2 regions of the Paraburkholderia sp. USG1 genome follow, and region 2 is predicted to be linked to the other one. Evidence: riboswitches for the same ligand, from Rfam matches in the RefSeq annotation. Region 2 holds a riboswitch; the other holds the start of a gene.
What was found. A riboswitch is a leader RNA that binds a small molecule or an ion and turns the genes downstream of it on or off. The one in region 2 is predicted to bind glycine.
Positions count from the first base shown of each region.

Region 1: linked by a shared signal. The riboswitch ahead of NE850_RS06695 (D-amino acid dehydrogenase) and the one ahead of gcvT (glycine cleavage system aminomethyltransferase GcvT) in region 2 are both predicted to bind glycine.

Region 1 covers NZ_JAMWXW010000004.1:51,797-57,108, forward strand. The annotation lists gene NE850_RS06680 (phosphoketolase) at 1-749, shown strand, start outside; gene NE850_RS06685 (acetate/propionate family kinase) at 763-1,923, shown strand; gene NE850_RS06690 (BON domain-containing protein) at 1,926-2,186, opposite strand; gene NE850_RS06695 (D-amino acid dehydrogenase) at 2,313-3,524, opposite strand; glycine riboswitch at 3,708-3,801, opposite strand; gene NE850_RS06700 (LysE family translocator) at 4,011-4,643, shown strand; gene NE850_RS06705 (MFS transporter) at 4,658-5,312, opposite strand, start outside.
Region 2 covers NZ_JAMWXW010000010.1:165,222-170,533, reverse strand. The annotation lists gene gcvP (aminomethyl-transferring glycine dehydrogenase) at 1-308, opposite strand, end outside; gene gcvH (glycine cleavage system protein GcvH) at 386-766, opposite strand; gene gcvT (glycine cleavage system aminomethyltransferase GcvT) at 912-2,030, opposite strand; glycine riboswitch at 2,114-2,277, opposite strand; glycine riboswitch at 2,311-2,412, opposite strand; gene NE850_RS15785 (hypothetical protein) at 2,555-2,905, opposite strand; gene NE850_RS15780 (oxidoreductase) at 3,103-4,152, opposite strand; gene NE850_RS15775 (UvrD-helicase domain-containing protein) at 4,464-5,312, shown strand, end outside.

The DNA of each region.
Region 1 (5,312 bases), on a different contig from region 2:
GCTTTCTCGATGTGGTCACGAATAAAAGCCCGGACGTGGTGCGCATTTATCTGCCGCCCGATGCGAATTGCCTGCTGAGCGTCGCCGATCATTGTTTGCGCTCGCGCGACTACGTCAACGTGATCGTCGCCGACAAGCAGCCGCATCTGCAGTATCTCGACATGGACGCGGCGCTCACGCATTGCACCAAGGGCATCGGCATCTGGGACTGGGCGTCGACGGATCAGGGCGTGGAGCCGGACGTGGTGATCGCCAGCGCGGGCGACATCGCCACGATGGAGGCGCTCGCCGCCGTGCAGATTCTGAAGGAGCGTTTCGCCGATCTGAAGATCCGCTTTGTCAACGTGGTCGACCTGTTCCGGCTGATGCCCGAGCACGCGCATCCGCACGGGCTGTCCAACCGCGATTTCGATTCGTTGTTTACCGCGACCAAGCCGGTGATTTTCAATTTCCACTCGTATGCGTCGCTGGTTCACAAGCTGACCTATAACCGCACCAACCACGACAACCTGCATGTGCACGGCTATCACGAGAAGGGCAATATCAATACGCCGCTCGAACTGGCGATCATCAACCAGGTCGACCGCTTCTCGCTGGCGATCGATGTGATCGATCGCGTGCCGAAACTGCGCGGTGTCGGCGACCATGCGAAGGAATGGCTGCGCGGCCAGGTTATCGAACATCTCGCTTATGCGCATGCCGAGGGCATCGACCGGGAAGAAATCCGCAACTGGACGTGGAAAGGCTGAGCGAGGCATGACCATGCGCACTCAAGGCGGTGCAGAGGATCAAACGATTCTGGTGCTGAACAGCGGTTCGTCCTCGTTGAAGTTCGGGCTCTTCAGGCGCACGGGCGACGACGAATCCCTCCTGCTGGAAGGCAGCGCGGAAGGCATTGGACGCAGCGACGGCAGCTTGCGGATCAAGGCGCCCGATGGCCGCGTGCTGGTGCAGCAGGAGCACGAGCTGGAATCGCAGACCGATGCATTGCAAAAGCTCGCGCAGGTTCTCGCGCAACAGCACCATGCGCGGCCTTCGGCGGTGGGGCATCGGGTGGTGCACGGCGGACCGCGTCTGCGCGCGCATCAGCGGATTACCGCCGGGGTGCGCCGTCAGTTGCAGGACGCCGTGCACTTTGCGCCGCTGCATATTCCCCCCGCGCTTGCGCTGATCGACGAGGCAGAGACCATTTTCGCCGACGCGCCGCATTTTGCCTGCTTCGATACGGCGTTTCATGCCACGCTGCCGCCGCGTGCGGCGCAGCTTGCGTTGCCGCGCCGCTATGTGGAGGCCGGCGTGATGCGCTACGGTTTTCACGGGCTCTCATACGAATCGCTGGTGACGCGGCTCGGCGCCGACTTGCCGGCGCGCGCGGTGTTCGCGCACCTCGGCAACGGGTCGAGCGTATGCGCGCTACGCGACGGCCAATCGGTCGATACGTCGATGGGGCTGACCCCGACCGGCGGCGTGCCGATGGGCACACGCAGCGGCGATCTCGACCCCGGTGTGCTGCTGTATCTGATGCGCGTGGAAAAGCTCGATGCGGGCGCGTTGGAGACGCTGCTCAATCGCGAGAGCGGCCTCGCCGGCTACGCGGATGGCGAGAGCGATATGCAGGCGCTCGAAAAACGCGCCGCGGCGGGCGATACAAATGCGTCGCTGGCGCTCGATGCATTTGCCACAGCGGTGCGCAAGACGATCGGCGGCTATGCGGCGCTGCTGGGCGGAATCGATTTGCTGGTATTTACCGGCGGCATCGGCGAACACAGCCAGGAGATCCGGCGGCGCGTGTGCGACGGGCTCGCTTTCATGGGGCTAACGGAAGGCGATCCGGCGGGCAAGGTGAGGGCGATTCACACGGAAGAGGAAAAGCAGATCGCGAGGCATTGCCGCACGCTGTTGCGGCAAACGGATGCAGCCTGACTTCATTTGGGCTTGACGACGGTGTGATCCGAAACGCCGGTTACGCCGAACAGGCGGGTCACGTCTTCGAGTGCGGCGGTGCGTTGCTGATCGCGCTGCAGTTCGCCGCGTAGCGTGATGCGGCCGCGCGAGACGTGAACCTTTACGGCGTGTTCAGGGACCGCGGCGTCCCAGGCGAGACGCTGCGTCGCCTCCGCGGCGATCTGTGCATCGCTCAGGCGTGCGCTGTCCGCCTGGTGTTTCGCGGCGCGACCGTGTGGCATGCGTTCTCCACGGAAGTGATACGGATGGGAGAACACTAGCAGAAGTGGCGGATTTTGCTCGCATTGGATGACGGCGGTGAGATCAATACAATCCGCCGCCGTCGGCAAAAAAATCCCGCCGCAAGCCTACCGGATCGCGCCCGCCAGCGCCTGCGCCGTCGCGGCCGACAACGTCCAGCCCAGATGCCCATGCCCGGTGTTGTAGAACACGCCACGCCGCTTTCCTCGGCCTACCTTGGGCAACATGCTCGGCAGCATCGGCCGCAAGCCCGCCCAAGGGACCACGCGCGAGGTCGACACCTCGGGGAAATAACGCCGGGTCCAGTCCACTAGCGGCGCAATCCGGTCCGAACGGATATCGCGGTTGAAGCCGTTGATCTCGGCCGTGCCGGCCACGCGAAAGCGATCCATGCCCAACCGGCTCGTGACGATCTTCGCGCTATCGTCGAGCAGACTCACCCAGGGGGCACGCTGCTGGCTGATCTCGTCGTCGAGACAGACGGTGATCGAATAGCCTTTCACCGGGTAGATGTTCACGTGGTCGCCCAACATGGCCGCAAAATCTCGGCTCTTCACGCCGGCGCACACGACGACCCGCTCGAACGCAAACCGCTGCGATTCGCCTTCGAGATTGACCGCCAGCGAAAAGCGGCCCTCGCCAGGCTGCTCGATCGACGTGATCTCCGCGTCGTAGTGAAACTCGACGCCGTGCCGCACGCACGCCTGAGCGAGACCGCGCGTGAACTTGTGAATATCGCCGGTCGAATCGGACGGCGTGAAAAATCCGCCGTAGAAATCGCCATGCAGCGTGGGTTCGATGCCATGCAACTCGCCCGCCGTGACCGGGTTGCGGTCGAGTCCGCCTTCGCGCAACAGTTCGTTCACCTTGCTCGCAGCGTCGAATTCCTTGCGGGTCTTGTAGATGTGCAGAATGCCGCGCCGCTCCAGATCGAAGTCGATGCCCTCGGTCTCGGCAATCGAAAACAGATGCTCGCGCGCGGCAATCGCGAGCCGCACGGTTTCGACCGTGTTCGCCCGGTAGTGCGGAATCTGCCGCAGAAATTCGCCCATCCACGAGTATTTGTGCCAGGTGGGCGCGGGATTGAGCAGCAGCGGGGCGTCGCGCGTGAGCATCCAGCGCAGTCCTTTCATGACGGTGGCGGCGCTGTTCCAGACTTCGGCATTGCTGGCGGACAACTGGCCGCCGTTGGCGAACGAGGTCTCCATTGCCGCATAGCGATGGCGCTCGAAGACAGTAACGTGGTGGCCGCGCTGGGCGAGGGCGTGAGCGGTCGTGACGCCGGTAATGCCGGCGCCGATAATGGCGATTCGTGACATGACATGGTCCAGAGTAGTTGAGCATCACCGGTGTCGATTTCGTGTCGAAACCGGCGCTGATGCCCCATCTGTCCATGTACCTGAGAGTTTCTTCTCCGCAGCGGCCGGCCCGATGCGAGCCGTGTGCGGGGAATCCCCTTCGGTGGGCGCACAGGCTATGCCGATGCGCCGCTCTCCAGATGTTCCTGCTGCGCGGTCCTTTTGCCTGAGAGTTTCCGGGGCGGTTGCTCCGTCGGCGTCGTCACGAACATCTGACGATCTCTCCCGCGCTGCATTGCAGAACGGCTCGACAATACCGGTCAAAATAATTCGCCGCAAGTGTTTCCTGCAATGCACCGTGCGAGTAGCGGTCTGAAACGGCACGTCTGAAGATGAATGCGGTTTCTACTCCGATGCGAATCTTTCAAGCCGGCTGTGGGGCTGAAAGCGCCCGCATCGGCTATATTTGGCGGCACTATCCGACTTTCATTCGCAAAGGAGAATGCCGTGCCCGCCCTCACAACGTTGCTCGCCTTCGGTCTGGTCTCGCTCGGCATGGTGCTCACGCCCGGGCCGAACATGATCTATCTGATCTCGCGATCGCTCTGCCAGGGGCGCCGCGCGGGTCTCGTTTCGCTTGGCGGCGTCGCGCTCGGCTACGTGTTCTACATGTTCTGCGCCGCATTCGGCATTACCGCGCTGCTGTTGACTGTGCCGTACGCGTACGACGCATTGCGTTTCTGCGGCGCGCTCTATCTGCTGTATCTGGCATGGCAAGCGGTCAAGCCGGGTGGCCGCTCGCCGTTCCAGGTGCGCGACCTGCCGCACGACAGCCGCCGCAAGCTCTTCACGATGGGGCTCGTCACCAATCTCGCGAACCCGAAGATCGCGGTGATGTACCTGTCGCTGTTGCCGCAGTTCATTTCGCCGGGACACGGCAGCGTGCTTTCGCAATCGATCGCGCTGGGCTGCGTGCAGATCGTTATCAGCGTGACCGTCAATGCGTTGATCGCGAGCATGGCGGGCTCGATTGCCGTGTTTCTCGCCGGGCGCCCGGTGTGGCTGCTGGTGCAGCGCTGGTTGATGGGCACCGTGCTTGCCGGACTCGCGGTGCGCATTGCGCTCGATTCGCGCCGCTGATTTTTTGCGGCGCGTTATCCGCCGCGCGCCGAAGCGGAGCCCGAGCCCGAACCGGAACCCGAACCTCTGAACACCCAGCCGTTGAACAGCGCCCCGCATAGCATCAACGCGCTGGTGATGAGAAACACCGACTGCATGCCGAAGTGCGCCCCGACAAAGCCGCCCGCGAGCGGCCCTGTGACCTGTCCCGCGTAATTCGCCGAAGTCGCGTAGCCGAGGATATAGCCGGCGGAACGGTCGGGCACGTTATGGCGGATCACGCTCGTAATGCACGGCAACAGGCCGGCCAGCGCGAGCCCCATCAGAAAGCGCAGCACCACCAGTTGCAGGCCGCTCGTGACGAACGCCTGCGGCACGAGCAGCACCGCGCACACGCTGAGACACGTCACGATCACTTTCGGCGCGCCGATCCGGTCGGCGAGACGGCCCACGCGCGAAGCCGCCAGCACGCTGCCGAGCGCGGAGGCCGACATCACGAAGCCCGACACGAGCGTGACGTGCCTCGCGTCGTGCACCAGTTGGCCGACGTACACGGTGATGATCGGCTCGATCGACATGTTGGCGAACATCAGCAAGCCGGAGGTGAACAGCATCGCCAGCACGGGGCGCAGGTCCGGCACGGTGGCCCAGCCGGTGGCCGCCCGCTCCTCGTGCGATTTGCCGCGTGTG
Region 2 (5,312 bases):
CCCTGCCCGATGTACGAGCGGAACACCTGGTTCTTGTCCGCGAGTTCGCGCAACACGGCGAGCGCTTCGGCTTCGCTCTTCGGTTGCGCGAAGGGGCCGAGCGGCAGCGGTTCGGTGCGGCGGATCGTCTTCGGAATGACGGCGTCGATCAGCGCGGCGCGCGACGCGAAGCCGAGGGCTTCGAGCATCGCTTGCTGGTCGGCCGAATCCGGGCCGATGTGCCGTTCGGCGAAGGCGTCATGCACTTCGAGCGCGGCGAGCGAGAGAGGAGTGCGGTTCATCAGACGATCCGGGTGTTCGAGCTTCATGGGTGTTCCTGGCGGTGCGGCTGTCTCTGCGCGAGGGACGCGCCGCACCTGACGGTTTGACTTTAACGAATGGTGAATCAGGCGCCGATCGACTTGCTGTATGCGTCGGCGTCGATCAGGCGGTCCAGCGCGGCGTCCGCGGCCGGCTTGATCTTGAAGAGCCAGCTATCGTACGGCGTGCTGTTGACCAAATCAGGCGTATCGGCCACGGCGGTGTTCGCTTCGATGATTTCGCCCGAGACCGGTGCGTAGATATCTGAAGCGGCCTTGACCGATTCGATCACGGCGACGGTGTCGCCCGCGCTCACGGTCTTGCCCAGTTCCTGCACTTCGAAGAAGACGATATCGCCGAGCGCTTCCTGCGCGTGGTCGGTGATGCCGACCGTCAGCGTGCCGTCCGCTTCGGTACGGACCCACTCGTGCGATTCGGTGTATTTCAGATCGGCCGGAATGCTCATCGGATGCTCCTATGCGGTGTGATTCGGTAGTAACTAAAAGGGCCCCCAAACCTGTCGCTTCGCGCCAGGTCCCCCCGAGGGGGAACAAGAAAACTTGGGGCGGCCCGGCGTTTTCTTGTGAAGGTTTGCGCACGCGCCGGTCTGCTTAAACCGCGAGCACTTTGCCGTTGCGCACGAACGGCAGTTTTACCACGCTTGCGGGAACGTTTTTGTCACGAATCTGAACGTGAACGGTGTCGCCCGGCTGCACGCCTTTCGGCACGCGCGCAAAGGCGATCGATTCCTGCATGGTCGGGGAAAAAGTGCCGCTGGTGATTTCGCCTTCGCCCTGCGGCGTGACGACTTTCTGATGAGCACGCAGCACGCCTGCTGCCTTGCCGTTGTCCTTCAGCAGGATCAGGCCGACGAACGCGGCCTGCGAACCGTCCGCTTCCAGCTTGCTCTTGCCCACGAAGTCGCGCGGCGAGGTGAGGTCGACCGTCCAGGCGAGGCCGGCGTCGAGCGGCGAGACATTGTCGTCCATGTCCTGGCCGTACAGGTTCATGCCGGCTTCGAGGCGCAGCGTGTCGCGCGCACCGAGGCCGGCCGGGCGCACACCTTGCGCGCGTAGCGCGTTCCACAGTGCTTCGACGCGATTCGCCGGCACGATGATTTCGAAGCCGTCTTCGCCGGTGTAGCCCGTGCGCGCGACCGTCAATTCGCCGAACGGCGTGTCTGCGATACGGGCGGCGTTGAAGGGCTTCAACGCCTCGGTGGCGGCGCGCGTAGCCGGCACGGTTTGCCAGACTTTTTCGCGAGCGTTCGGGCCTTGCACGGCGACGATCGCGTAGTCGCGGCGCGGCGTGATGGTCAGGCCGAAGCCGCCTTCGGCGTTGAGCCGGCCGAACCAGGCGATGTCCTTGTCGGCGGTGCCGGCGTTGACGACCACGCGGAAGTGATCTTCGCCGAAGTAATAGACGATCAGGTCGTCGATCACGCCGCCGTTCGGGTTCAGCAGGCAGGAGTACAGCGCGCGGCCGGGCGTTTGCAGCTTGGCGACGTTATTGGCCAGCGCATATTCGAAGAAGGCGCGCACGCGCTCGCCGGTGAAATCGACGACGCACATGTGCGAGACGTCGAACATGCCGGCGTCGGTGCGCACGGCGCGGTGTTCGTCGATCTGCGAGCCGTAGTTGACGGGCATGTCCCAGCCACCGAAATCGACCATGCGGGCATTGAGCGCGCGATGGGTGGCGTTGAGCGGGGTGTGTTTGAGTTCGGTCATGGGGCCTCGGGCATCTCGCGAAACAAAAAAGGCCATGCGGCGCTACGCCTCGCGGCCTGACGGCTGCGAGCGATGCGTTGTTGCATGGCCCCTCTGTCCTCGATACCTGAGAGATTGCGTTGCCGTGCGAACGTGAATCCGCCACGGTGAAACGCGCGCCCCTTCGGTGGGCAGCCTGCCAAATCTGCTCGCACGCATACGAAACGCGCGATGCAGACGGCTACTGCCGCTCTCCAGAGTGCGAAAAACCGGTGCCTTGATGCTGCCTCAACACGGGTTTTCCGACGCGGTCGGTCCTTTTGCCTGAGAGTTTGCGGGTGTGCCCCTTCGGCGGCGCGGCCTGCGGTTTTCTGCGGCCAGCACGCTCTCCCGACGCGTGCGGCGAATGTACGCGAGGGCCGGGGGCTTGTCAAATAAAGGCCCGCGAGTGGCATGGCACCTGACGCGGCGCTTTGGCGTTCGTCAAAAAAGCGCGCATTGTGATGCCAGCTCTCTTGGTGCTCCGTAGCCCGAACGCGCGGCGATTATTCGCCGATGGCGTGTGCCGCGTTGTCCAGTTCCTGATTCAGCACGCGCTGTTCGTCGCTGGACAGGCCGCCGCCATGTTGCGCGGCCATGTCGTGCGCTTCCTGACGGATCACGTCGAGGCGATGATGCAGCGCGCCGCCTTGGGGCGGCGGGTAATAGCCCTGATTCACGCGGTTATCGATACGGCGGCCGAGATTCTCGATGCGGCCGTCGACCTGGCGCAGGCGCTGATCCGCGATCTGTTGCGGGCTGGGACGAGGGGCGGGCGCGGGTTGAGGCGTCACCACACAGGCGGCGAGGGAACTGAGCAGGGCGCACGCGGCAAGCGCGCGGATGGAACGGGGCATGAACTCTCCGGAAGTCATTGTGGTTTTGTGTTGTTACTCGGAAAGCAACGGCTGACTGCCGGAGCACGCTGACCGGGAACACGGCCTTATTTGTAACGTTATGTTCCTTTCGGGCCTGTCAGGATTGTGGCCTGTGCGGCGTGGGCGGCGAGTGCGGTTTTAGGTACACAAGCCGTGCCGACGCGCAGGCAAACGGGTCAGCGAACGCGTTCAAACGGCAGCCGGATGCCTTCTTCCGAACTGCGGGCGGCGAGTTCGATAATTGTCATTACATCGACGGCATCCTGCGCGCTGACCGGGAACTTCACGCCGTTCTGGATGGCGTCGGCCACGGCGATATAGAAGCCCGCGTAATTTCCATTACGCGTCGGCAGCTCGCGGTCCACTTCCTGATTGCCTTCCAGCACGCGCAGCACGCCTGCCGCATTGCCGGCGCCGAAGCCTTCGTCGCCGGGTCGCAGGCCGGCCTTCAACTGGTCTTCCTGCGTGTCGAGCCCATATTTCATGTAGCTGCCGCGCGTGCCGTGAATCGTGAATCGCGGCGCGACCAGAGCAGTCAACGCGCTGGCGTGCAACACGACTTCGAACTCGCCATAGCCGAGCTGGATATGCACGTAGTCCGGCGCGCTGGCCTCGTCGCGATGCGTGCGCACCGTGGCCAGCAAGCTCTGCGGCGTGCCGAACAGCGCCAACGCCTGGTCGACCAGATGCGGCCCGAGGTCCAGCAGCAAGCCGCCGCCGCGCGACGCTTCCTCGCGCCAGCGCTGCCGCACCTCCGGCCGGAAACGGTCGAAATGCGATTCGTATTGCGTGACCCGTCCCAATTCCCCGCTCGCGAGCAGATCCCGCACCGTCAGAAAATCGCCGTCCCAGCGACGGTTGTGAAACGGCATGAAGAGCTTGCCGCGGGCGAGCGCGATGTTGGCGAGCGTGCGGGCGTCGGCGGCATTCAGCGTGACCGGTTTGTCGACCACCACGTGCTTGCCCGCTTCCAGCGTGCGGCGCGCCAGTTCGAAATGCGTGTCGTTCGGCGTGGCGATCACGATGCAGTCGATTTCTTCGAGCGCCAGCAGTGCGTCGAGGTCGGCCACCACCTTCGTATGCGGATAGTCGGCGAGCGCGCGCTCGGGCTGGCTCGTGGCGATGGCCGCGACGCTCGCGCGGCCGCAGTGCGCGATTACCGGTGCGTGAAAGGTCGCGCCGGCGAAACCGTAACCCATCAATCCAATCTTCAGCGATGCGGACATGCTTGTCTTCCTGCAAAAACGGCGCGCCGCTTTGCCACCGTGGCGGCGGCGCGCAACACTGCAATTGTGGCATGTCCGGAAGGCGGACCGTCAGGGTCGTCGTGGTGCCGGTGACCGTCATGGGACGCGGCATCGGTTGCGTGCATCCGTGTTAACATCGCTCCGCTCGCGCGTTTGCGCAGCGGGCCAGAACGCCCTCCGCACCGCGCGGGGCGCCTGTTCCGGCAGCCGGCGCCGCGCAGCATGCCCCCGGCGTTTCGCGCCGCCGCGCCCTCAACCGCCGCTTTAACCGCATCACCCATCCATAGACGATGTCCGCAGGCCTGAACCCCGCTCAAAATGAAGCGGTCCGTTATCTCGACGGTCCATGTCTCGTGCTCGCCGGCGCAGGCAGCGGCAAGACGCGCGTGATCACGCAGAAAATCGCGCACCTGATCGAGGCCAAAGGCTTCGAGCCGCGCCACATCGCCGCCGTCACGTTCACGAACAAGGCCGCGTTGGAAATGCGCGAGCGCGTGGGCAAGCTGCTGGAAGGCAAGACGCTCACCACGCCCGGCAAGGAAGGCCGCAAAGTGCCCGTCAACCAGCTGACGGTCTGTACCTTCCACTCGCTCGGCGTGCAGATTCTGCGGCAGGAAGCGGAGCACGTCGGCCTGAAGCCGCAATTCTCGATCATGGATTCCGACGACTGCTTCGGCATGATCCAGGAGCAGGTCGGCTCGACGGACAAGGGCTTCATCCGCAAGATCCAGTCGATCATCTCGCTGTGGAAGAACGGCATGATCATGCCCGAGCAGGCGATTGCGATTGCGGCGAACGAGGACGAGCATCAGGCCGCGATCGTCTACCGCAATTACGTGGCGACGCTGCACGCCTATCAGGCGGTGGATTTCGACGATCTGATCCGTCTGCCCGCCGAACTCTTCGAGAAGAACGAGCAGGTGCGCGACCGCTGGCAGAACAAGCTGCGCTATCTGCTGATCGACGAGTATCAGGACACCAACGCCTGCCAGTACGAACTGGTGAAGCTGCTGGCCGGCAAGCGCGCGGCGTTCACGGCGGTGGGCGACGACGATCAGGCCATTTACGGCTGGCGCGGCGCGACGCTCGAAAACCTCGGGCAGCTCAGCAAGGACTTTCCGAAGCTGCATCTGATCAAG